Regions from separate parts of the Rhizobium sp. KNZ2-6A genome, predicted to be linked through region 3. Evidence: predicted binding sites of a transcription regulator. Region 3 holds the regulator's gene; each other region holds the start of a gene.
The links. The regulator PhoB, encoded in region 3, activates phosphate uptake and scavenging genes when phosphate is short. The targets are predictions, from matches to a motif close to TGTCATNNANCTGTCAT.
Positions count from the first base shown of each region.

Region 1: ACPYOP_RS02340 (acetoacetate decarboxylase) is a predicted target of PhoB. The motif match lies at 3,986-4,002, and genes of this name have one in related genera.
Region 2: ACPYOP_RS10360 (acid phosphatase) is a predicted target of PhoB. The motif match lies at 5,097-5,113, and genes of this name have one in related genera.

Region 1 covers NZ_JBNDIC010000002.1:180,844-188,315, reverse strand. The annotation lists gene ACPYOP_RS02360 (cystathionine gamma-synthase family protein) at 1-862, opposite strand, end outside; gene ACPYOP_RS02355 (class I SAM-dependent methyltransferase) at 1,202-1,981, shown strand; gene ppk2 (polyphosphate kinase 2) at 2,061-2,975, opposite strand; gene ACPYOP_RS02345 (3-hydroxybutyrate dehydrogenase) at 3,069-3,857, opposite strand; gene ACPYOP_RS02340 (acetoacetate decarboxylase) at 4,062-4,808, shown strand; gene ACPYOP_RS02335 (patatin-like phospholipase family protein) at 4,847-6,004, shown strand; gene ACPYOP_RS02330 (CGNR zinc finger domain-containing protein) at 6,058-6,678, opposite strand; gene ACPYOP_RS02325 (hypothetical protein) at 6,806-6,967, opposite strand; gene ACPYOP_RS02320 (alpha/beta fold hydrolase) at 7,028-7,472, shown strand, end outside.
Region 2 covers NZ_JBNDIC010000011.1:112,535-120,006, reverse strand. The annotation lists gene ACPYOP_RS10390 (NUDIX hydrolase) at 61-480, opposite strand; gene ACPYOP_RS10385 (YnfA family protein) at 644-964, shown strand; gene ACPYOP_RS10380 (SOS response-associated peptidase) at 1,002-1,766, shown strand; gene ACPYOP_RS10375 (hypothetical protein) at 1,845-1,985, opposite strand; gene pssA (CDP-diacylglycerol--serine O-phosphatidyltransferase) at 2,299-3,159, opposite strand; gene ACPYOP_RS10365 (phosphatidylserine decarboxylase) at 3,282-3,980, opposite strand; gene ACPYOP_RS10360 (acid phosphatase) at 4,357-5,055, opposite strand; gene ACPYOP_RS10355 (ABCB family ABC transporter ATP-binding protein/permease) at 5,190-7,076, opposite strand; gene ACPYOP_RS10350 (LysM peptidoglycan-binding domain-containing protein) at 7,275-7,472, opposite strand, start outside.
Region 3 covers NZ_JBNDIC010000016.1:22,494-29,965, reverse strand. The annotation lists gene ACPYOP_RS13445 (Hsp33 family molecular chaperone) at 1-365, opposite strand, end outside; gene argF (ornithine carbamoyltransferase) at 413-1,330, opposite strand; gene ACPYOP_RS13435 (acetylornithine transaminase) at 1,501-2,700, opposite strand; gene ACPYOP_RS13430 (GcrA family cell cycle regulator) at 3,125-3,658, shown strand; gene phoB (phosphate regulon transcriptional regulator PhoB) at 3,910-4,593, opposite strand; gene phoU (phosphate signaling complex protein PhoU) at 4,624-5,337, opposite strand; gene pstB (phosphate ABC transporter ATP-binding protein PstB) at 5,389-6,204, opposite strand; gene pstA (phosphate ABC transporter permease PstA) at 6,219-7,472, opposite strand, start outside.

The DNA.
Region 1 (7,472 bases), on a different contig from region 3:
CCAGCGAGCGGCCGAGCATCCAGCAGGAATGCGGATCGAGCTGCGTGCCGATCGCGCCGCGCAGCGCCTTGACCTGCTTGATCACGGCTTTTGAGCCAATTGCGGCGCCGGCGATCAGATCGGAATGACCGCCGACATATTTGGTCAGGGAATAAAGGGAAATATCGGCGCCATGCTCGATCGGCCGCTGGAAGACCGGACCCAGCAAGGTATTGTCGCAGGCGATGATCGGCGTGTGGCCCTGCTCCTTGCCGATCGCATCGGCCACGCGACGGATCATGGCGATATCGACCAGGCTGTTCGTCGGGTTGGCGGGCGTCTCCACGAGAATGATAGACACTCGGCCCTTGGCCAATGCTTCCTCCGCACTCGCCATCACCGAACTCTCGCTGACACCATCGGCAAACCCGACCGCCGAAACGCCGAGATTGAGGAATGTCTTGGCGATAAGCGTTTCGGTGCCGCCATAGAGCGGCTGGGAATGCAGGATCGCATCGCCGGGGCGGACGAAGGCCAGCAGCGTGGTGGCGATCGCCGACATGCCGGAGGAGAACAGCGCGCCGCTTTCCGTCCGCTCGTAGACGGCGAGACGGTCTTCGACGATTTCACTGTTGGGGTGGTTGAAGCGCGAATAGACGAGGCCGACGCCTCTGCCGGCCGGCGGCTCGTTGCGGCCGGATATGTAGTTGAAGAAATCGCGCCCATCTTCGGCCGATTTGAAGACGAAGGTGGAGGTCAGGAAAACGGGGGGCTTGACCGCGCCCTCGGACAGCTCCGGATCGTAGCCGTAATTCAGCATCTGGGTTTCGGGATGCAGGGCGTGGTTGCCGATATGCGTTTTCGAGGGATGCGGCGCAGTCATGACGGTCTCCTCGGCCGATGATGAGAATTTTAGACTCACATTATACAACACTTAAGGTGCCGGCTCGCTATTCGCCATTGTCTGCGATGCGGTTTCGATACAGGGGGCTGTTATGGGCCGGAACTATCCAATCCGCGCATCACTATCCGAAACACGACAGAAAGGGCGCGATATGCGTTAGCAGCGCTCGTCTTGACACAGTCCCATCCCAGTTTTCGGAAGCTCACGAGTTCGCGGCGCGCGGTTCGTGCAGAAACGGTGCATTTTTCGACCGACTGCTCCCTATCGATGAGGGCGTTCGGTGGCGAAATACACGAAGAAAACCAGTGAGGTTCACATTTGAAATCGGGCGTTCGAAAATTTGTATTTCGGGATCTTCAGAAAATCGATGGTTATATCGACCCGCCGGATGCGCTTGTCTTTCTGTCGTTGATCGAAAAGCAGAGGCAGGAGAAACTCTACGGCGGCCTCGCCGAAATCGGGGTCTATTACGGGCGGTCTTATTTTTTGCTGCGCAAGATCAGCGCACCCGATGACAATGTGCTTGCGATCGACCTTTTCGACGTAGAAGCGGATGGTGCGCAATATCAACGCTTCCTCGACAACGGAAGATCACTGGGCATTCCTGTCGATGAAGATCTCGTCATAACCGGCGACAGCACAAGGCTCGATCCGCAGGCCATCATCGACAAGGTTGGGCAGGTTCGGTTTTTCAGCATCGATGGAGGGCATTTGCTTCGCCACATCGTTGCCGACAGCCGGCTGGCGAAGAGTGTGCTGGCCGATCACGGCATCATCGCCTTCGACGATACGTTCAATCCCGCCTGGCCGGAGGTGACGATCGGCGTCTCGGATTTTCTGCGCAGGAACAGCGATACCTTTGCCGCCTTTTGCATGACGAAGTACAAGACCTATGTCTGCCGGCGGGATTTTCATGAGGTCTATCGAGCCGCACTCGGCAGGGCACGGCATCTCATGCCTTTCGAGCATGCCGAGATGGATTTTCTGGGCTCGAAAGTCCTCAGGCTGCACAATCCCATCAACCGAAGAGTTGCATATGAGCTCCTGCGGCGGCTGGGCTTGGGCGCCATATCCGAATGGGCCTACCGCCCGGTCTGACGTTGAGCCGGCCTTGCTTGCCGACGGCGGAGCTGGGAATTGAGGGGCCTGCCGGAGACAGGCCCCTCAACATTCCCGGTCAGTAGACTTCGGGCACGTACATTTCCGGCGGAACCGGAATGCGATGATAATCTATATGCCGCAGGCGCTCGGGCAGAACGATTTCCGGCTTCGGTACGTTTTCGTAGGGAATCTGGTTCAGGAGATGCGCGATACAGTTGAGACGCGCTCTCTTCTTGTCGACGGCATGGACGACCCACCACGGCGCTTCCGGAATATGCGTGCGATCAAGCATTTCTTCCTTCGCCTTGGTGTATTCTTCCCAGTGCACACGGCTCTGTAGATCCATCGGCGAAAGCTTCCACTGCTTCAGCGGATCCTGGATGCGCATGTTGAAGCGGAATTCCTGCTCCTCGTCGGTGATCGAGAACCAGTATTTCAGGAGAATGATGCCGGAGCGAACCAGCATGCGCTCGAAATCCGGCACGGAACGGAAGAATTCTTCCAGCTCCTCGGGCGAGCAGAAGCCCATGACGCGCTCGACGCCGGCGCGATTGTACCAGCTGCGGTCGAACAGCACCATTTCGCCTGCCGTCGGCAGATGTGCGGCATAGCGCTGGAAATACCACTGGTGCTGCTCGCGCTCGGTCGGAGCCGGGAGTGCGACGACGCGGCAGACGCGCGGATTGAGACGCTGGGTGACGCGCTTGATCGCGCCGCCCTTACCGGCGGAATCGCGGCCCTCGAACAGTACGACGACCTTGAGTTTCTTGTACTGCACCCAGTCCTGCAGGCGCACGAGCTCGTGCTGAAGGCGGAAGAGTTCGCGGAAATAGATGCGGCGGTCGAGCGCCGTTTCGCCTTCGCCGATAAGGCCCTCTGCGACCAATTCGTCCAGCCGGTCCTCTTCGAGCTGCATCTCCAGCTCTTCGTCAAAACTATCGACGATCTCATCCTTGATGCGGCTGAGCGGATCCTGTGTTTCATCGGTCATTATGTGCCTCCTGCTTAGTTTTCATGTGACTGCTGTCTGCGGCCACGGAAAGCTGGCGCGGTCTTCGAACCTGCGCCGGCTATGATCTAGGTATTATTCGGCAGTCCAGCCGCCATCGACGGAAAGCGTCGTGCCGGTAATCTGCTTTGCGGCCTCGCTGCATAGGAAGACCGCAATGGCAGCAACTTCGTCGACGGTGACGAATTCCTTCGTCGGCTGGGCGGCGAGCAGTACATCGTGCTTGACCTGCTCTTCCGTCATGTTGCGCGCCTTCATCGTCTCGGGGATCTGCTTCTCGACTAGCGGCGTCCAGACATAGCCGGGCGCGATGGAATTGACTGTCACGCCGTTCTGAGCGGCTTCGAGAGCGATGGTCTTGGTGAGGCCGGTAATGCCGTGCTTGGCGGAGACATAGGCCGATTTGAACGGCGAGGCGACCAGCGCGTGCGCCGAGGACGTATTGATGATGCGGCCCCATTTGCGCGCCTTCATGCCGGGAATGGCGGCCTTGATGGCGTAGAAGGCGGCAAGCAGGTTGATACGGATGATCGCTTCCCACTTGTCGTCCGGGAATTCCTCGATCGGGGCCACGAACTGGATGCCGGCATTGTTGACGAGAATATCGAGGCTGCCGAAGGCTTCCTCGGCATCGCGCACCATGGATGTCACTTCCTCGCCATTCATCATGTTGGCGCCGGAGTAGCGGCACTTCACGCCGAAATCGGCTTCGATGGCAACCCGTTCCTTTTCGATCGCATCGGCATCGCCAAGACCATTGATCGTCACATTCGCGCCTTCGGCGGCAAAGGCGCGCGCGATCGCAAGGCCGATGCCGCTCGTCGAACCGGTGACCAGCGCATTCTTCGAAATCAACGAACCCATAATGCTACTCCCGCAATCGCTATGACATGGTTGGGTAAAGGGAAATGCTCAAGATGAGCGCACACTGCCAGCCGGATATGTCGCTTTGATAACAGTGGCAGTCCGCTCCCGCGCAACCGTTTGGCAGCTGACACTTCACTGTCATGCAACCGTGCAAGTTTTCGCTCCGGCGCCCGGCAATTTCCTCCAACGACGGACAATAAGATGAAGGTCGAAGACATTCTGAAGCATGCCTATGCGATGCCGCTGACCAATCCTTCCTATCCTCCGGGACCCTACCGGTTCTTCGATCGCGAATATATCATCATCACCTACCGCACCACCCGCGGGGCGCTTGAGGCCGTCGTGCCGGAGCCGCTTGAAATCGACGAGCCGCTGGTGAAATACGAGTTCATCCGCATGCCCGACTCCACCGGCTTCGGCGATTATACCGAGACCGGACAGGTCATCCCCGTGCGATATCGCGGGCAGCGGGGCGGCTATGTCCACTCCATGTATCTGGATGACGATGCGCCGATCACCGGCGGCCGCGAGATCTGGGGCTTTCCCAAGAAGCTGGCCAATCCGAAGATCGTCAACGAAGGCGAAGTCATCGTCGGCACGCTGCATTACGGCAGCGTCCTCTGCGCCACGGGAACGATGGGCTACAAGCACAGGCCGGTCGATCAGGGGCCGCTTCTGGCCGCCCTGTCGGAACCCAACTTCCTGATCAAGATCGTGCCGCATGTCGACGCCACCCCGCGCATCTGCGAGCTCGTGCGCTACTATCTGGCCGAGATCACCATCAAGGAAGCCTGGACTTCGCCCGCCGCGCTCGATCTCAGGCCGCATGTCATGGCCGATGTCGCGCGGCTGCCGGTTCTCGAAGTGGTGTCGGCCGTTCATTTCACCGCCGATCTGACCCTTGGGCTTGGCGAAGTCGTTCACGACTATCTCGCCGAGCGCAGGTAACTGAAAGCCTCATTGTTACACCATAATGGAGACGGACCGTGCTCGAACGAAACACCAAGGCCGCAGCCCCGACCATCCCGGAAATCGCCGCGCAATATGATCGCGTCGCCCTGGTCTTCCAAGGCGGCGGCGCGCTCGGTGCCTATCAGGCCGGCGTCTACCAGGCGCTTGCCGAAGCGGGATGCGAGCCCACCTGGCTTTCGGGCGTCTCCATCGGTGCCATCAACGCGGCGATCATCGCCGGCAACGAGCCGAGCCGCCGCCTGCAGCGCCTCGAACAGTTCTGGCAGATCATCTCCGGCCGCAAGATCTGGGCCTATACGCCGGAAGGCGATTTCTTCCGCGATATCCGCAACCGCGCCAGCTCATGGGTGACGATGACCATGGGCCAGCCCGGCTTTTTCAAGCCGCGCTTCCCCAATCCCTGGCTCGAATTGCCGGGAGCCGAGGGTGCGACCAGCTTCTACGATTCGGCGGAGCTGAAGAAAACGCTGGAGATGCTGATCGATTTCGACCTGCTCAACGATGGCAAGAAGCGCTTCAGCGTCGGCGCGGTGAATGTCCGCACCGGCAATTTCGTCTATTTCGATACCGACAATCTTCGCATCGGCCCCGAGCACATCATGGCGAGCGGCGCCCTGCCGCCGGCCTTGCCGTCCATCCGCATCGAAGGCGAATATTATTGGGACGGCGGCATCGTCTCCAACACGCCGCTGCAATATCTGCTCGATCAGGAAGAAGACCGCAGCTCGCTGGTGTTCCAGGTAGATCTATTCAGCGCCCGCGGCGCGCTGCCGCGCAGCATGCCGGACGTGCTGTCGCGTCACAAGGACATCATGTATTCCAGCCGTACGCGGCAGAACACCGACAATTTCAAGCGCATTCACGGGCTGAAGATGAAGCTCCTGGGTGCATTGAAGCGTGTTCCGAAGGATCAGTTGACCCCGGAAGAGGAAGAGCTGATCGCCGATTATTCCGACGCCGGCGTCGTCAACATCGTGCATCTGATCTATCAGCACAAGAACTACGAAGGCCACGCCAAGGACTACGAGTTCTCCGGCACTTCGATGCGCGAGCATTGGGACATGGGGCTGGAGGATACCAAGCGCACGCTGCGCCATAGCGAATGGCTGCTGCCGCCCTTTACCGACGATGCCGTCGCCATCCATGATCTGCACCGGGAAGATCCGGTCTGAGCCGATAGATCGCTGTCGGCCTTCAGCAGTCGTTGCGCCGGAGCGAGCTGCACTCAGCTCTGTTTGAGTCGGTGCCGATGGGCTGCCTGTTTGGCGCGATTGCCGCACATCGCCATGCTGCACCAGCGTCTGCGGTGGCCGCGCGTGTGGTCGACGAAAAGCAAGGTGCATGCGTGGCCCTCGCAGGCCTTCACGTCAGAGAAGTCCTCCGTGCAGACAAAGCGTCCCAGCGCTTCGCCGATCGGCAATAGCAGCGCTTCGGGCGAGCGCCATTTCCGCATCGGCTGAAAGCTGAATTTGCCGTTTTCGTCCGCCTGACCTGCGACGATCCGGGCGAAGCCTTCGTCGCGTTCCAGCAGGCGGTTCAGCGGCTCCAGTTCGTTCAAGGCATCCGATGTCAGCGGCTTTCCCTTGCGGGCAAGCACGAAGCTCCTGAACCATTCACGTAGACTTCTCGCCTGGTCGGCGACCTTGTCGAGCTCGCCGGGCAGGGCCTGTTCGCGCATGGCTGCGAGCGTCTCCCGTGGGACGAGGCCGGCATGTTGCAGCCAGCGCAGCAGGCCCTCTCCATCGTCGATCCAGTCGATCGGCACATCCACAGGCGTTGCGACCGAATTGAGGAAATCCAGCCCCAGCGTGTCGCCAATGAAGATGGCGGGCGAGTGGTTGCCCATCGCTACTCCTTTCCGGCCGCAGGCATGCTGAACGGCCGCTCGAAAACATGATGGCTATATAACCTGTCAAAAGCCTCTTGACAAGTTACGCACATCAAGCGTAACCCTATTGACGTCATTGGAACGGTTACGCTTCGTTGCGGGGAAAGGCAGATGTCCTTAAAAAATGCAGATACTGTTCTTGCTCACGGCGTCTGCCCGAATGAACCCAGCCGAGAAAGATGATTTCCCGCTCGGTTGCTGGATGCTTGGCTGTTGCCATCGTTCGCACCGGGGTTGCCGCCGCCATCTAAAATCCTGGATTGATAACTCGAAAATTCGAATAGGAAGGTTACGAAAGGACCTTGTCATGGCTGATATCAAATATCGCACCGTCAACGTCGAAGGCGTCAAGGTCTTCTATCGCGAGGCAGGTTCGCCCGGCGCGCCCAAGCTGCTACTGCTGCATGGCTTCCCGACCTCCAGCCATATGTATCGCGACTTGATCCCGCTTTTGGCCGATCGCTACCATATTATCGCGCCGGATCTGCCGGGCTTCGGGCAATCCGATGCGCCGAAGGGCAGCAACACATTTGACAGCATCGCCGAGACGATCGACCGTTTCACCGAAATCGTCGGTTTCGATCGCTATGCCGTCTATGTCTTCGACTATGGCGCGCCGACCGGGTTCCGGCTGGCGGTGAAGCATCCGGAACGGATCACGGCGATCATCTCTCAGAACGGCAACGCCTATGAGGAGGGCCTAAGCGATGGCTGGAACCCGCTCCAGGCCTATTGGCGCGAGGCTTCGGAGG
Region 2 (7,472 bases), on a different contig from region 3:
AAGGCGTGGTGGGTGGTTTCCACGCCGATATTGCGCAGCATCGTTAATTTCGGCGCCGAGCTATGCGTTTGCTGCAGCAAGTCGTTCCACGCATTCAAGCACGCTGGCCGGGACGGGCAGGCAGCGCACCTCTTCCAGCGTATACCAGCCAATGGCGGCCGCGTCGTCGGCGGCCTCGGCAACTGCATCCTCGTCGGCATCGACGAGGAAGACCGAAAGCAGAAAATGGCTCATGAGTGCTCCGTCTGCCGCATGGGAGCGCAGATCATAGGTCTCGAACAGGCGTGGGTTGCGAGCCGTTATGCCGGTCTCCTCCCTGAATTCACGCAGCGCCGCATCATCAGGCGTTTCTCCTTCCTCGGCCCGTCCGCCCGGAAAGGCATACATATCGGCAGATGGTGGATTGCTGCGCAGCACCAGTAGGAAGCGACCGTTGCGCTCGAGGATGGCGGAGGAGGCGGGGCGGGGTGAGGAGGTCATGGTTCGCGTCGCATTCGAATGAGGAGATCAGGATGATGACGGGAGATCATCGATGACCAACCTCTACAGGAAACCACTCTTGCTGTCCCTGGGGAATGCCCTTTAACTCGTCCCCAATGGGCGCGGCGAGTCGCATGTGCCGAATATGCAAGTGATTATCAGGATGATTTACGGACTCTATGCCTTGGCGGCCTTGGCCGAAATTGCCGGCTGTTTCGCTTTCTGGGCCTGGCTTCGGCTGGCAAAGCCCGCCTGGTGGCTTGCGCCCGGCCTCGTCTCGCTGGCGCTCTTTGCCTGGCTGCTCGCATTGGTGCCGAGCGAGGCAGCCGGACGCACCTTTGCCGCTTATGGCGGCGTCTATATCGTTGCCTCCATTCTCTGGCTCTGGTTGGCCGAGGGGCGGCTGCCGGATCGGTGGGATATATCGGGCGCCGTCGTTTGCCTTGGCGGCGCCGCGATCATTCTCTTCGGCCCCCGCGGCTGAGCTTGACCCGACGCCTTGCGAGTGCAAAACAAAACGCATGTGCGGACGTTTCGCTTTGACATCGACGGCAGACTATGTGGGAGAAGCGCTCGGCGTCCTGCTGAATGAAGGTTTTCCCGCGCGCTATAATATCGCGCCGACACAGCCGATCCTCGTCGTCATCGCCGGCGACAGGCAGCTTCCGGGCAGCAACCTGCCGGATCGCCGCGCCTTGCTGGCGCGCTGGGGCTTTACGCCGGCCTGGGTAAAGGACCCCAAGGAATTTCCGCTGCTGATCAATGCGCGGGCGGAAACGGCGATCGGCAAGGCCTCCTTCCGCGCCGCCATGCGCCATCGCCGCATTCTCATTCCCGCATCCGGCTTTTACGAATGGCATCGCCCTTCGAAGGAAAGCGGCGAGAAGCCGCAGGCCTATTGGATCCGGCCGCGCAGCGGCGGTGTCATCGCCTTTGCCGGGCTGATGGAAACCTGGTCGTCGGCGGATGGTTCGGAAGTCGATACCGGCGCCATCCTGACAACGGCAGCAAACAGCGCGATCCGGTCCATCCACGACCGCATGCCCGTCGTCATCAAGCCGGAGGATTTCGCCCGCTGGCTCGATTGCAAGACGCAGGAGCCGCGTGAGGTCCTTGATCTGATGACGCCTGTCCAGGAGGATTTTTTCGAGGCGATCCCGGTTTCGGATCGCGTCAACAAGGTCGCCAACATGGGGCCGGACCTGCAGACGCCCGTAACACTTGATTCGGTCAGGAAGCCGCCGAAGAAGACGGATCCGGAAGACGGCCAGCTTAGTCTTCTCTGAGCTGCCGCCATTTAGCGGCCAGTGACCGGAAATGAAGCCTGCCGGCATTGGTCGGCGGCGGGCGCGGGCTCTATGCTGTTAAGCGATCTTCTTCTTGATAGGCTTGGTCTTCAGCATCAGATGCGCTGCAAGAACGGCTTTCAGGCCCAGCGGGCGGTAATGCTTGCTAGGGTCGATCTTTGCTTGCGGTTGTGCCGCCTGGTCTTTCTTCTGTGTCATGTCTCACTCCTCACCATGCTCTCCCAGAGCATTTCGCGATTCACTGTCAAGTAGTGCTATTTTCTCGAGAATCATGACAAATCGAAGGCGTTTTCCAATCAGGTTTTGTGAACAACGACCATATTTCGCGAGTTTAGCGCCAAATCCTCGTGTAGAATCCGCACTGCCGCAATGTTTGAATCTGCCGGAAAGCGAGGCTTGGGCGGCTCGCTATCTGATCCGCGGCCGATCGCCACGCGCTGATTTGATAAGGCAAACTTACACCCTTACGGTTGCAGCGGGCGATGCCGACAAAAGCGCGTTAGCGTGCTGGCTAGATATGCCGTCCTATATCGTCGTTGGAATCGTCGACATCCGGGTCGCCGGGTCCGTTGATGGTATAGGTGCCGTATTTCTTGGCCCAGGACCGCGCACCAAAGGGCAGGGAGAGCAGATAGGCGACGACGGTCACCACCATGACATGCCACGTATAGCTCATCAGCATCGCGACATAGACGACGAGGCCGAGCATGATCGGCAAAACGAGATCCCGCCTGATGCGGCTGCCTTCCGATTTGCCGGACCAGACGGGCAGGCGGCTGACGAGAAGAAAGCCGATCAGAACGGTGTAGGCAGCACCCCAATAGGCGAAGGTTCGGTCCGGTGTCAGGCCCAAAAAGCCGAGATAGACCGGCAGCAGCACCAGCATGGCGCCGGCCGGCGCAGGCACGCCGACGAAATATTCCGACTGCCAGGAGGCTTTGTGCTCGCGCTCGGCCATGACGTTGAAGCGCGCAAGGCGAAGGCCGGCGGCGATCGTGTAGATCAGCGCGGCAATCCAGCCGAGGGAGCGGGCCTGGTCGAGCAGGAAGACATAGACGACGAGCGCCGGAGCGACGCCGAAATTGACGATATCGGCGAGCGAATCCATCTGCGCGCCGAATTTCGAAGTGGCCTTCATCAGCCGCGCCACACGCCCGTCGACGCCATCGAGGAAAGCGGCGACCAGCACCGCGACGACGGCAAGCTCGTATCGATTTTCGAAAGCGAGACGGATGCCCGTCAGGCCGGCGCAGATCGCCAGTACCGTGATCATGTTCGGCACGATCAGCCGCAGCGGGATTTCCCGAAGGCGCGGTCCACGCGCTTCGTCATTGGGCCCATGCGGCTCGAAAGGCGGAAAAGGCGTCTTCATCTCGTTCGTGTTCCTAGAGCAATTTCGGCAAAACCGCGAAGCAGGTTGGCGTTCAAAATTGCGTGAAAACAATGATATGGGGCATTTCCGCAACTCGGTTTAAAGCGGAAATGCTCCAGGGCTCAGCTGCGACGACTTAGGGTTGCGCCCTTTGCCGAGCCGAATTCGGCAATGACGGTTTCGCCGGCGATCGCCCGTTGGCCGATGGCGACGCGCGCCGACGCACCCTCGGGCAGGAAGATATCGAGGCGCGAGCCGAAACGGATCAGGCCGATGCGCTCGCCGGCATCCAGCGGCTCGTTCGGGTTGACGAAGCAGAGAATGCGGCGGGCGACAAGGCCTGCGATCTGCACGACGCCGATCTGGCCATGCTTGGTTTCGATGACGAGACCGTTGCGCTCGTTCTGTTCGCTGGCCTTGTCGAGTTCGGCATTGAGGAAGCTGCCCTGGCGATAGGCGATGCTGGTGATGCGGCCGCGCATCGGCGAACGGTTCACATGGCAATCGAAGACGTTCATGAAGATCGAGATGCGCAGCATCGGCTGGGTGCCGAGATCGAGTTCCGCCGGCGGCGTCACCATCTGCACGCCCGAGACTTTTCCGTCAGCGGGCGATATTGCGAGGTCGTCGTCCTGCGGCGTCATGCGCTCGGGATCACGGAAGAAGTAGGCGCACCAGAGCGTGAGGATCAGGCCGATCCAGAAGAGCGGCTTGAAGATCCAGCCGAGCACGAGCGACGCGACGAAGAAGCCTGCAACGAAGGGATAGCCCTCCTTATGTACCGGAACGATGACGTTGCGTACGCTGTTCAATAAGCTCATCTATGGCCTACTCCGTTAGGGCACCCTCACCAAAAACCGGGTCGCGGTCGCGGGAAGAAATCATGCCGGTCAAAAGAATGCGAATAAGATACGCAGTCTTGCTCTGATTACCAGTCGAGCGTGACTACAGGCAAACGCTGTCATGGGCAATGCTCTCGCATGCTCGCCCCCAGCGCAATCCGCGCTGTGCCAAAATGCCAACGATCCCCGGTGTTGAAAAGAGTTGCCGCGTGAAAACTCGCGTCGGATCCAACGAAGAGGCCGCCGGCGGAAGCGGCGGCCTTGCATGCTCAGTTGTTTCCATCCGGAATTGCTGGGAAATAAGGAGATGGAGAGTTCGGAGATTCCATGAAAACCGAACCGCTCCAGGCTGAAATCAGAGGCCGAGAGCGGCGCGCAGCTCAGCCTTGGCGCCTTCATATTCGCTCTTGTAGTCGTCATGCGTCATGATGGTTTCGGCGATGACGGTGCCCGCAATATGGGCGGCTTCGATGTCGGACGCGTAATGGATGCCGCCGACGATGCGGTTATGGCCGTATTCCCAGGCACGCGCCATGATGACGGCGCGCTTTTCCGGCACCATGTTCGACAGCACGATGCCCATCAGCGTGCCGAGCGTGGCGTGGCCGGATGGATAGGATCCGGACTTGGAGAGCGGCACGATCGGCTTGACGAGATCGCTGTAGAGATGCGGGCGCGGGCGCTTCCAGACATCCTTGGCCGGATCGACGACGGCGCCTTCGGTTTCAACGATGCGATCGAAGAAGGCCGAGAACTTCGGCAGGTTTTCCTTGGTGAATTTCGGATTGTCGATGACGTCGGAGAAGCGCCAGACATTCTCTTCCGCGTCGGCCACGGCGCGCGCCGCCATTTCCGGTGTGCGGGTCACCTGGATCGTCAGGATTTCGCCCAGCTCTGCCTTCATCTGCGCGGAATCATTGGCGGGCGGTGGCGGCAGCAGGTTGAGGAGGTTGATCTCCTTGGCATCCGCGAACGGCTTGGCATCCTCGGCGAAAACAGGCGAGGCAAGGCCGACGACGAGCAATATGCTTAAAGCTTTGGCAATAGTACGCATTTTGGGGGGCTCCGTTGAAAGGACCCTCGTACCTAGCAAGCTGTCATCTCAACCTCGTGACAACGATCCGTGCATAACTCGTTGTGTCGTTTCCTCGGGGCGGAGCCGCTTGTGGCAGTCTTTGCGGGAGTGCCTCAGTTTGCGGGCGCCAGCCGGTCGACCACGCCGAGATCGTCGCTTTCGCGCACTTGCTTCAGATGTTCCTCGGCCTGCGTTGCCTCGCGCTGTCGGTTCCACATGGAGGCATATAGTCCATTCTGCGCCAGAAGATCCGCATGTGTGCCGCGCTCGGCGATCACGCCGCTCTTCAGCACGATGATCTCGTCCGCGCCGATCACCGTCGAAAGGCGGTGCGCGATGACCAATGTCGTGCGGTTCTTCGAAACGACGTCGAGGGCGGCCTGTATTTCGCGCTCGGTCGTCGTGTCGAGCGCCGAGGTCGCCTCGTCGAGGATCAGGACCGGCGGCGCCTTGAGAATGGTGCGGGCGATCGCGACGCGCTGCTTCTCGCCGCCCGACAATTTGAGGCCGCGTTCCCCGACTTTCGTATCGAAGCCTTCGGGCAGGTTGCGGATGAACTCGCCGATCTGCGCGATCTCGGCCGCCGCCGTCACCTCGGCATCGCTTGCGCCCGGCCGTCCGTAGCGGACGTTGTAGGCGATGGTATCGTTGAAGAGCACTGTATCCTGCGGCACCATGCCGATGACATTGCGCAGGCTTTTCTGCGTCACGGTGCGCAGGTCCTGACCATCGAGGGTGATGGAACCGCTTTGTACATCGTAGAATCGGTAGAGCAGGCGCGACAGCGTCGATTTTCCGGCCCCCGAAGGCCCGACCACGGCGACGGTCTTGCCGGCGGGCACCTCGAAGGAAATGCCCTTCAGGATCGGCCTTGCGGGATCATAGGCAAAATGCACGTCCTTGAAGGAGATCGCGCCGCTGCCGATCACAAGTTCCTTGGCGCCGGGGGCATCGACCACCTCAGGCCTGACCTCAAGCAGATCGAACATCTCCTCGATATCAGTCAGCCCCTGGCGTATTTCGCGATAGACGAAGCCGATGAAATTCAGCGGCACCGAGAGCTGCAGCAGCATCGCATTGATGAAGACGAAGTCGCCGACCGTCTGGTGGCCGTTCAGAACCGACCAGCCTGAAATGACCAACATGACCGTCGTGCCGAGACCGAAGATTACGCCCTGGCCGAAGTTCAGCCATCCGAGCGATGTCCAGACGCTGGTGGCCGCCTTCTCATAGCGCGCCATCGACTGATCGAAGCGCTTGGCCTCCATCTCCTCGTTGCCGAAATATTTGACGGTTTCGAAGTTCAGAAGCGAATCGATCGCCTTCGTATTGGCGTCCGTGTCGCTGTCATTCATCGTGCGGCGGATGGAGATGCGCCAGTCGCTCGCCCTGACGGTGAACCAAATGTAGAGCCAGACGGTCACCGCCGTCACGGCAAGATAGGAGAAGCCGTAGCCGCGCCAGAAGATGATGGCCGTCAGCAGGAACTCGATGAAGGTGGGGAACGTATTGAGGATGGTGAAGCGGACAATGGTCTCGATGCCCTTTGTACCGCGTTCGATGATGCGCGAGAGGCCGCCGGTCTTTCGTTCCAGATGGAAGCGCAGCGACAGTTCGTGCATGTGGACGAATGTCTTGTAGGCGAGCTGGCGCACCGCATATTGGCCGACGCTCGCAAACAGCGCATCGCGCAGCTGGTTGAGGCCAAGCTGGATCAGGCGGGTCAGGTTGGTGGCGACGATCAATGCGATGGCGCCGACCATGAAGGCCGGCAGGATGCCCTGCATGTCGAGCTTGCCGTTCAGCGCATCGACGGACCATTTGAAGAAATAGGGAACCAGCAGCAGGAAGAATTTGGAGACCAGCAGGAAGACGGTCGCCCAGACGACGCGCATCTTCAGGTCCATGCGCCCGCTCGGCCACATATAGGGCCAGAGATTGACGATCGTGTTCATCGGATTGCTGGAATCCGCCGATATTGTTTTATTGCGGTCAGCCATGCCCGTCTCCGGCGAATGATTGGGACAGCCTGGCGCGGCAACTATTGCGCGGCTGGCTGTGAAACCTTCGCATGCGGGTAAGGCCGTTCGGCGAAGGCGATGAAGGTCGCGCGACGCTTACACTATTTTTTTGACGCATAAAAGCATCGGCCAGGCGCTGGTGGCGCCTGGCCGATGATGATGGTCCCGCTGGATGACCTAGAGATGTTCGCCGGACAGCCGCTTGCGGTGAAGTTCCTCGGCATTCGGCAGCGCATCCTTCGGCAGTCCGAAGACCTGACCGGGAAGGATCCGGTCCGGATTGTTGATCTTGTCCTCGTTCGCCAGATAGATGGTCGTGTAGCGCACGCCGGCACCATAGGTGCGGCGGGAAATCTGCCAGAGCGTATCGCCACG
Region 3 (7,472 bases):
GGCTCGGTACGGCCCTCGGCGACGGCCTTTGCCAGCGCCTCCTCATTGAAACGCGCATAGGCCCGGACATTCTCCGGCGTCGAGAAATCGGCGACCAGAAGATCGACGGGACCGTCGCCCTTGGTCTGCACGGTGAACTTACCTTCGAACTTCAGCGAGGTGCCAAGCAGGACGGTCAGGACGATCGCCTCGGCCAGCAGCCGCGCCACCGGCGTCGGATAGTCGTGCCGTGCCAGGATCGTATCCAGCAGCGGACCAAGCTGCACGGCGCGGCCACGCACATCGAGCCCTTCCACCTGGAAGGGGACGACATGGTCGTCACCGGCAAAATCGAATTGACCCAGCGAGGCGGCATTTTCGGCCATTGCTTTACTCCTACTGCGCCCGCGCCCTCGAGACGCGGCTCATATCCTCAGATCGCGCCCAGGCACCAAGCAAGAATCGACTTTTGCGCATGAAGACGGTTTTCCGCCTCATCGAAAACAACGGATTGCGGGCCGTCGATCACCTCGTCCGTCACCTCCTCCCCGCGATGGGCGGGCAGGCAATGCATGAACAACGCGTCTTGGCCGGCCTGTGCCATCAAAGCCTTGTTGACCTGATAGGGCTGGAAGACGTTGTGACCGCGAGCCCGGTGTTCCTGATTCATGGAAACCCAGGTATCGGTTACCACGCAATCGGCGCCGGCGACCGCACGATCGGCATCATGCGAGAGCATGATTTCGGCGCCCTCATTGCGGGCCCAGTTCAGATAGTGATCCTTCGGCTCGGAACCAAGGGGTACGGCCATGTTCATGCGATAGCCGAAACGGGCGGCCCCTTCGATCAGCGAATGCAACACGTTGTTGCCATCGCCCGTCCAGGCGAGCGTCTTGCCCTTGATCGGGCCGCGATGCTCCTCGAAGGTCATGATGTCAGCCATGATCTGGCAGGGATGCGTGTCGTCGGTCAGAGCATTGATGACCGGAACGGTCGCATGCTCCGCGAGTTCCAGCAGGCGCGAGTGATCGGTCGTGCGGATCATGATGGCGTCGACATAGCGCGACAGCACCTTCGCCGTGTCGCCGATCGTCTCGGCGCGGCCGAGCTGCATTTCGGTGCCGGAGAGGAACAGCGTCTCGCCGCCCAGCTGGCGCATGCCGACATCGAAGGAGACGCGGGTTCGAGTGGACGGCTTCTCGAAGATCATCGCCAGCATCTTGCCGGCCAGCGGCTTGTCGGCCGTGCCAGCCTTCTGCGCCTGCTTTCGCACGATCGCATCGTCGATGATATCGCGCAGATCTGCAGCCGGAACGGCAGAGAGATCGAGAAAGTGTTTCGGAGAAGCCATGTCCTTACCTGTACTCCAGAAAAAACAATAACGCCCGCGTGGGGCACGCATAACCCCTTAAATCGCCATCGATTTAAGGGAAGGCTTATGCGATTTCTAAGTATTACCGCGTCCTTTGCGCGTCGCTTCGACGCGCGGCGCGGTAACCGCCCCGACTGCGGGCGCTGAGTTCAAGCCGATTTCTTGATGCGGGCCGTGCGCACACGCTCGGCGGCGCGCTCGAGGCGAGCGAGACCCTCGCGCGCTTCCTCGGCGGTCACGACCAGCGGCGGCAGGAGGCGGATGACGTTATCGCCAGCCGGCACACCCAGCAGATGCTCGGCGCGGACCGCCTGCAGCAGCTCCGCCTGCGGAATTGCCGCCTTGATGCCGAGCATCAGGCCTTCGCCACGAACATCCTCGATGATGTCGGGAAAACGGTCCTTCAGCGAGGCGAGACCCTGGCGGAACACCAGAGCGATATCGCGCACATGCTGCAGGAAGCCGTCGGCGAGCACGATGTCCAGCACCGCATTGCCGACTGCCATGGCAAGTGGATTGCCGCCATAGGTCGAGCCGTGCGTGCCCGCCTTCATGCCCGAGGCGGCTTCCGCCGTCGCGAGGCAGGCACCCAGCGGGAAACCGCCGCCGATGCCCTTGGCAACGGCCATGATATCAGGCTTGATCCCAGCCCATTCATAGGCGAAGAGCTTGCCGGTGCGGCCGACGCCGCACTGCACTTCGTCAAGAACCAGCAGCAGGCCATGCTCGTCGCAGATCTCCCGCAGGCCACGCAGGAACTCGTTGGTCGCGGGACGGATGCCGCCCTCGCCCTGAACCGGCTCGATCAGGATCGCGGCCGTCGCGTCGGTGATGGCCGCGCGAACGGCATCGAGGTCACCGAACGGCACCTGATCGAAACCCGGCGCCTTCGGGCCGAAGCCTTCGATATACTTCTCCTGGCCGCCGGCGGCGATCGTCGCGATCGTGCGGCCGTGGAAGGCGCCTTCGAAGGTGATGATGTGGAACTTTTCGGGATGTCCCTTGGCGAATTGATAGCGCCGCGCCGTCTTGATGGCGCATTCCAGCGCCTCCGCGCCCGAATTGGTGAAGAACACCTTGTCGGCGAAGGTCACTTCCGTCAGCCGCTTCGACAGCTTTTCCTGGCCGGGTACTTCATAGAGGTTGGACAGGTGCCAGACCTTGTCGGCCTGCGCCTTTAGTTCGGCAACCAGATGCGGATGAGCATGACCCAGCGAATTGACCGCAACGCCGGCTGCGAAATCGAGATAGCGTTCGCCATTTTCGGTAACCAGCCAGACGCCCTCGCCTCGCTCGAACCGCAGCGGAGCACGCAGATAGGTATCGTAAAGCGGCGCGGTCTCTGCCATGGCATGTCTCCTCGATCACAACCCTAAGGACCAATCGCTTCCATTCGATGAAACGGGTCCGAAAAAATCAAAAATGCCGCCTTGCGGCGGCCTGGGCACTATTGATGTTTTGCACCGCGATGTCAACAAAACTGGCGATTTAGCAGGTGCGAGAAAGCGCTGGCGGCCAAAAGAGATGCGTTCGGCACTGCCTATTGCAGAAATGCCACGCCGGGGCAGCAAGTTGGGGAAAACCTCGAAATCGATTCCTCAAGATTCCCGCGACTCTTGTCACGGAGTCAGCCTCACACTAGGTTAAAAACCAATTGCTAGACTGCATGCGGCGGAACTAGTCACCACAATTTTAAAGCGTTTCGTGCCTCGATCCCATGCGAGGCAATGGTGAGGGATTCTGCCATCGGAAACGCGACAGCGGAGACAGGGCATGAATTGGACAGACGAACGCGTCGAGAAGCTGAAGAAGCTATGGTCCGAAGGGTTAAGCGCCAGCCAGATCGCTGCGCAGCTTGGCGGCGTGAGCCGTAATGCCGTCATCGGCAAGGTGCACCGCCTGAACCTTCCCGGCCGAGCGAAGGCGGGCGGCACGGCGACTGCGGCACGTACGCCGAAGCGCAGCAGTGCCGCGCCCCGCGCTCCGAATTACACGTCTCGCGTCGCAACCCGCACGATTACCCGCCAGCAGGGCGCGACCATGCTGAAGGAAGAAATCGAAGTCGATGCCGTCAACGAGATCCAATATCGCCCGGCCTCGAACGTCGTCGTTCCGATTTCCCGCCGTCTCGGCCTGACGGAGCTTACGGAGCGCACCTGCAAGTGGCCGGTGGGCGACCCGCTGAAGGACGATTTCCACTTCTGCGGCAACGAAAGCCCGGATTCATCGCCCTATTGCACCTACCATCAGCGCCTGGCCTACCAGCCAGTGCACGAACGGCGTCGGCCGGCTCAGCCGCGCGGCTGAGATGCTCAGAGCATTCCCGCATCCCGGACGGAAAACCGCTCCGCACTTTTCCTGGAAATGCTCCCATGACTGAGATAAAGAAACGGGCCCTTCGGGGCCCGTTTTCTGTTTCCGCCGCTACTGCATAATTCCCTAAATCGAAATCGATTTAAGGGAAAATTATGCAGCATTCCAAGGTGTTACAGCGACCTTAGCACGTCTTGAAAGACGCGCGGCGCTGTAATGTCGAGTGCCTGATCGGGTATTCCCGCTCAGGCTTCCATGGAGTAGCCCGCGCCGCGAACGGTGCGGATGACATCCTGCATATTGGAGAAATTGAGCGCCTTGCGCAGGCGGCCGACATGGACGTCGACAGTGCGTTCGTCGACATAGATATCGTGCCCCCATACGCCGTCCAGCAGCTGCGAGCGCGAGAAGACGCGGCCCGGCGAGGACATCAGGAATTCCAGCAGGCGGAATTCCGTCGGCCCCAACCGCACTTCGCGGCTCTTGCGGTGGACGCGATGGGTTTCGCGGTCCAGCTCGATATCGCCGCAACGCAGCACCGTGGAGAGAACCTCCGGTCGGGCACGCCGCAGCATCGCCTTGACGCGGGCCATCAGCTCCGGCGTCGAGAACGGCTTGACGACATAATCGTCCGCGCCGGTGGAAAGCCCGCGCACGCGCTCGCTTTCCTCGCCACGGGCCGTCAGCATGATGATCGGCAGGCGCTCCGTCTCCGGCCGCATACGCAGCCGGCGGCAGAGCTCGATGCCCGATACGCCGGGGAGCATCCAGTCGAGGATCAAGAGATCGGGGATGCGCTCCTGGAGACGCAGCTCGGCCTCATCGCCTCTGAGGATCGTGTCGACCTCGAAGCCTTCGGCCTCAAGATTGTAGCGCAGCAGAACGCTCAGCGCTTCCTCGTCTTCTACAACAGCAACTCTCGGAACCATGCGCCTTTGGTCTCCTTTTTCGCTTCCAGATTATTCCGTCACCGCGCCGACGGTATTGGCGGTATCGTCCTTCGGGCGCTCGCCTTCCGGCTGCGCGCCTGTCGCCATGTAATAGATCGTCTCGGCGATGTTGGTGGCATGGTCGCCGATGCGCTCGATGTTCTTGGCGCAGAATAGAAGATGCGTGCAGGTGGTGATATTGCGCGGATCTTCCATCATGTAGGTCAGCATCTCGCGGAAGAGCGAGGTGTACATGGCGTCGATTTCCTCGTCGCGCTCACGGATCGATACGGCCTTGTCGGGCGAACGGGTGGCGTAGACGTCCAGAACTTCCTTGAGCTGGCTCAGCGCCAGTTCGGAGAGGTGCTCGATGCCGCGGGCGAGACGACGCGGAACGCCGGTGCCTTGCACGGCGATGACGCGCTTGGCGGTATTCTTGCCGAGATCGCCGACGCGCTCCAGATCGGAAGCGATGCGGATCGAGCCCATGATCTCGCGCAGGTCGGCGGCCATCGGCTGACGACGGGCGATGGTGACAATCGCCTTGTCGCCGACCTCGCGCTCGGCATGGTCGAGAACGACGTCGTCTGAGATGACCTTCTGCGCAAGGGCGGCATCGCTTTGGACCAATGCGCGTACGCTGTCGCTGACCATCTGCTCGGCCAGGCCGCCCATTTCCGCAATGCGGCGCGTCAGGAACTTCAGGTCTTCGTCATAGGCAGAGAGAATGTGTGTGGAGACCATTTTTCTATCCTCAAGGTGAACTGTGTGAAAGGGTCCGCGCGCCTGCCATCATCAACCAAAACGGCCCATGATGTAATCCTGCGTGCGGTAATCGTCGGGATTGGTGAACATTTTATCGGTGTCGTTCTCCTCAACCAGATGGCCGAGATGGAACATTGCGGTGCGCTGCGAAACGCGGGCTGCCTGCTGCATGGAATGCGTCACGATGACGATCGTGAAGTTTTCCCGCAGCTCATGAATAAGATCCTCGACCTTGGCGGTTGCGATCGGATCGAGCGCCGAGCACGGCTCGTCCATCAGGATGACTTCCGGACTGACGGCAACGGCGCGCGCGATGCACAGGCGCTGCTGCTGACCGCCCGAAAGGCTCGTGCCGGCATCATGGAGCCTGTCCTTGACCTCGCCCCAAAGACCCGCCTTCTGCAGGCTGGTCTCGACGATATGATTAAGATCGGCCTTGGAGCGATGCAGGCCATGGATGCGCGGCCCATAGGCGACGTTCTCATAGATCGACTTCGGAAACGGGTTGGGCTTCTGGAAGACCATGCCGACGCGCGCGCGCAGCTCCACCACGTCGATGCTGTTGTCGTAGACGTCCTGATCGTCGAGCGTGATCTTGCCGGTGACGCGGCAGGTCTCGATCGTGTCGTTCATGCGGTTGAGGCAGCGCAGGAAGGTGGACTTGCCGCAGCCGGAAGGGCCGATGAGCGCCGTCACCGTATTGGCGCGGATCTTCAGGTTGACGTCGAAGAGCGCGCGCTTGTCCCCATAGAAAACCGAGACGTCCTGGCCGATCATCTTGTAGGGGATCGTGGTCATCTTCTTGGCCAAGGCTCTTTCGCTTGCGGCTTCGCTCATCATGTTCATTCCTCGGCCCTCCCTTACCAGCGCCGTTCGAAGCGGCGGCGCAGCAGGATGGCGCCGATGTTCATTGCGACGAGGAAGAAAAGCAGGACGATGATGGCGCCGGACGTTCTTTCGACGAAGGCACGCTCGGCTTCGCTGGCCCACATGTAGATCTGCACCGGCAGCGCCGTCGAGGGATCGAGCGGCGATGTCGGATAATTGGCGACGAAGGCGACCATGCCGATCAAGAGCAGCGGCGCCGTCTCCCCGAGCGCATGGGCAAGCCCGAGGATGGTGCCTGTCAGGATGCCTGGCATGGCGAGCGGCAGGACATGATGGAAGACCACCTGCATGCGCGATGCGCCAAGACCGAGCGCGGCGCTGCGGATCGACGGCGGCACGGCGCGCAACGCAGAACGCGTCGCGATGATGATCATCGGCAGCGTCATCAGGCTCAAAACCAGCCCGCCGACGAGCGAGGCAGAGCGCGGCAGCCCCATCATGTTGATAAAGACCGAGAGGCCCAGCAGGCCATAGACGATGGAGGGCACGGCGGCGAGATTGTTGATATTGACCTCGATCAGGTCCGTCAGCCGGTTCTTCGGCGCGAACTCCTCCAGATAGATCGAGGCGGCAACGCCGACCGGCAGAGCGAGCACGAGTACGGTCAGCATCAGATAGAGCGAGCCGATCAGCGCGACGCCGAGACCGGCGGCTTCCGGACGGCTGGAATTGCCCGACACGAAGAGACCATTATTGAACGCCTTGTGCAGGGCTCCGCTTTCGCTGAGCTGCTTCATCCAGGAGACCTGCCGGTCGGATATCTTGCGGTCCTTCTCGTCGACGGCGAGATCGATCTGGCCCTTGTTGGCGGAATCGATATTGGCGCTGGCAAGGAAGGTGACGCTCTCAGTCGTCCCCATGATCGAGGGGTTGGCGACGACCTTGTCGCGCAACACGATCCTCGCGCCCTCAGATACCATCGCCGTCGCCTCGCGGACAAGCGCACGATTGGCGGGATCGATATTCAAGGCTTTCACCAGCGCGTCACGCACCAGAACCGGGTAATTGGCTGCTATCAGCACCTTCGGATCGGTAACCCGCTTGGCCGTGGGGTCGATCACCTTCTCGGTGAATTCGATCGGCAGGGTGATCGATGTCTGAACAAAGGCGGTGTAGCCGGTGCGCACCACGGTCGAGACCAGGATGGCAAGGAAGACGAGGCCGAAGATAACGGCCGTGACGCCATAGGCGCGGAAGCGGCGCTCGGCGGCATAGCGCCGCTTGAT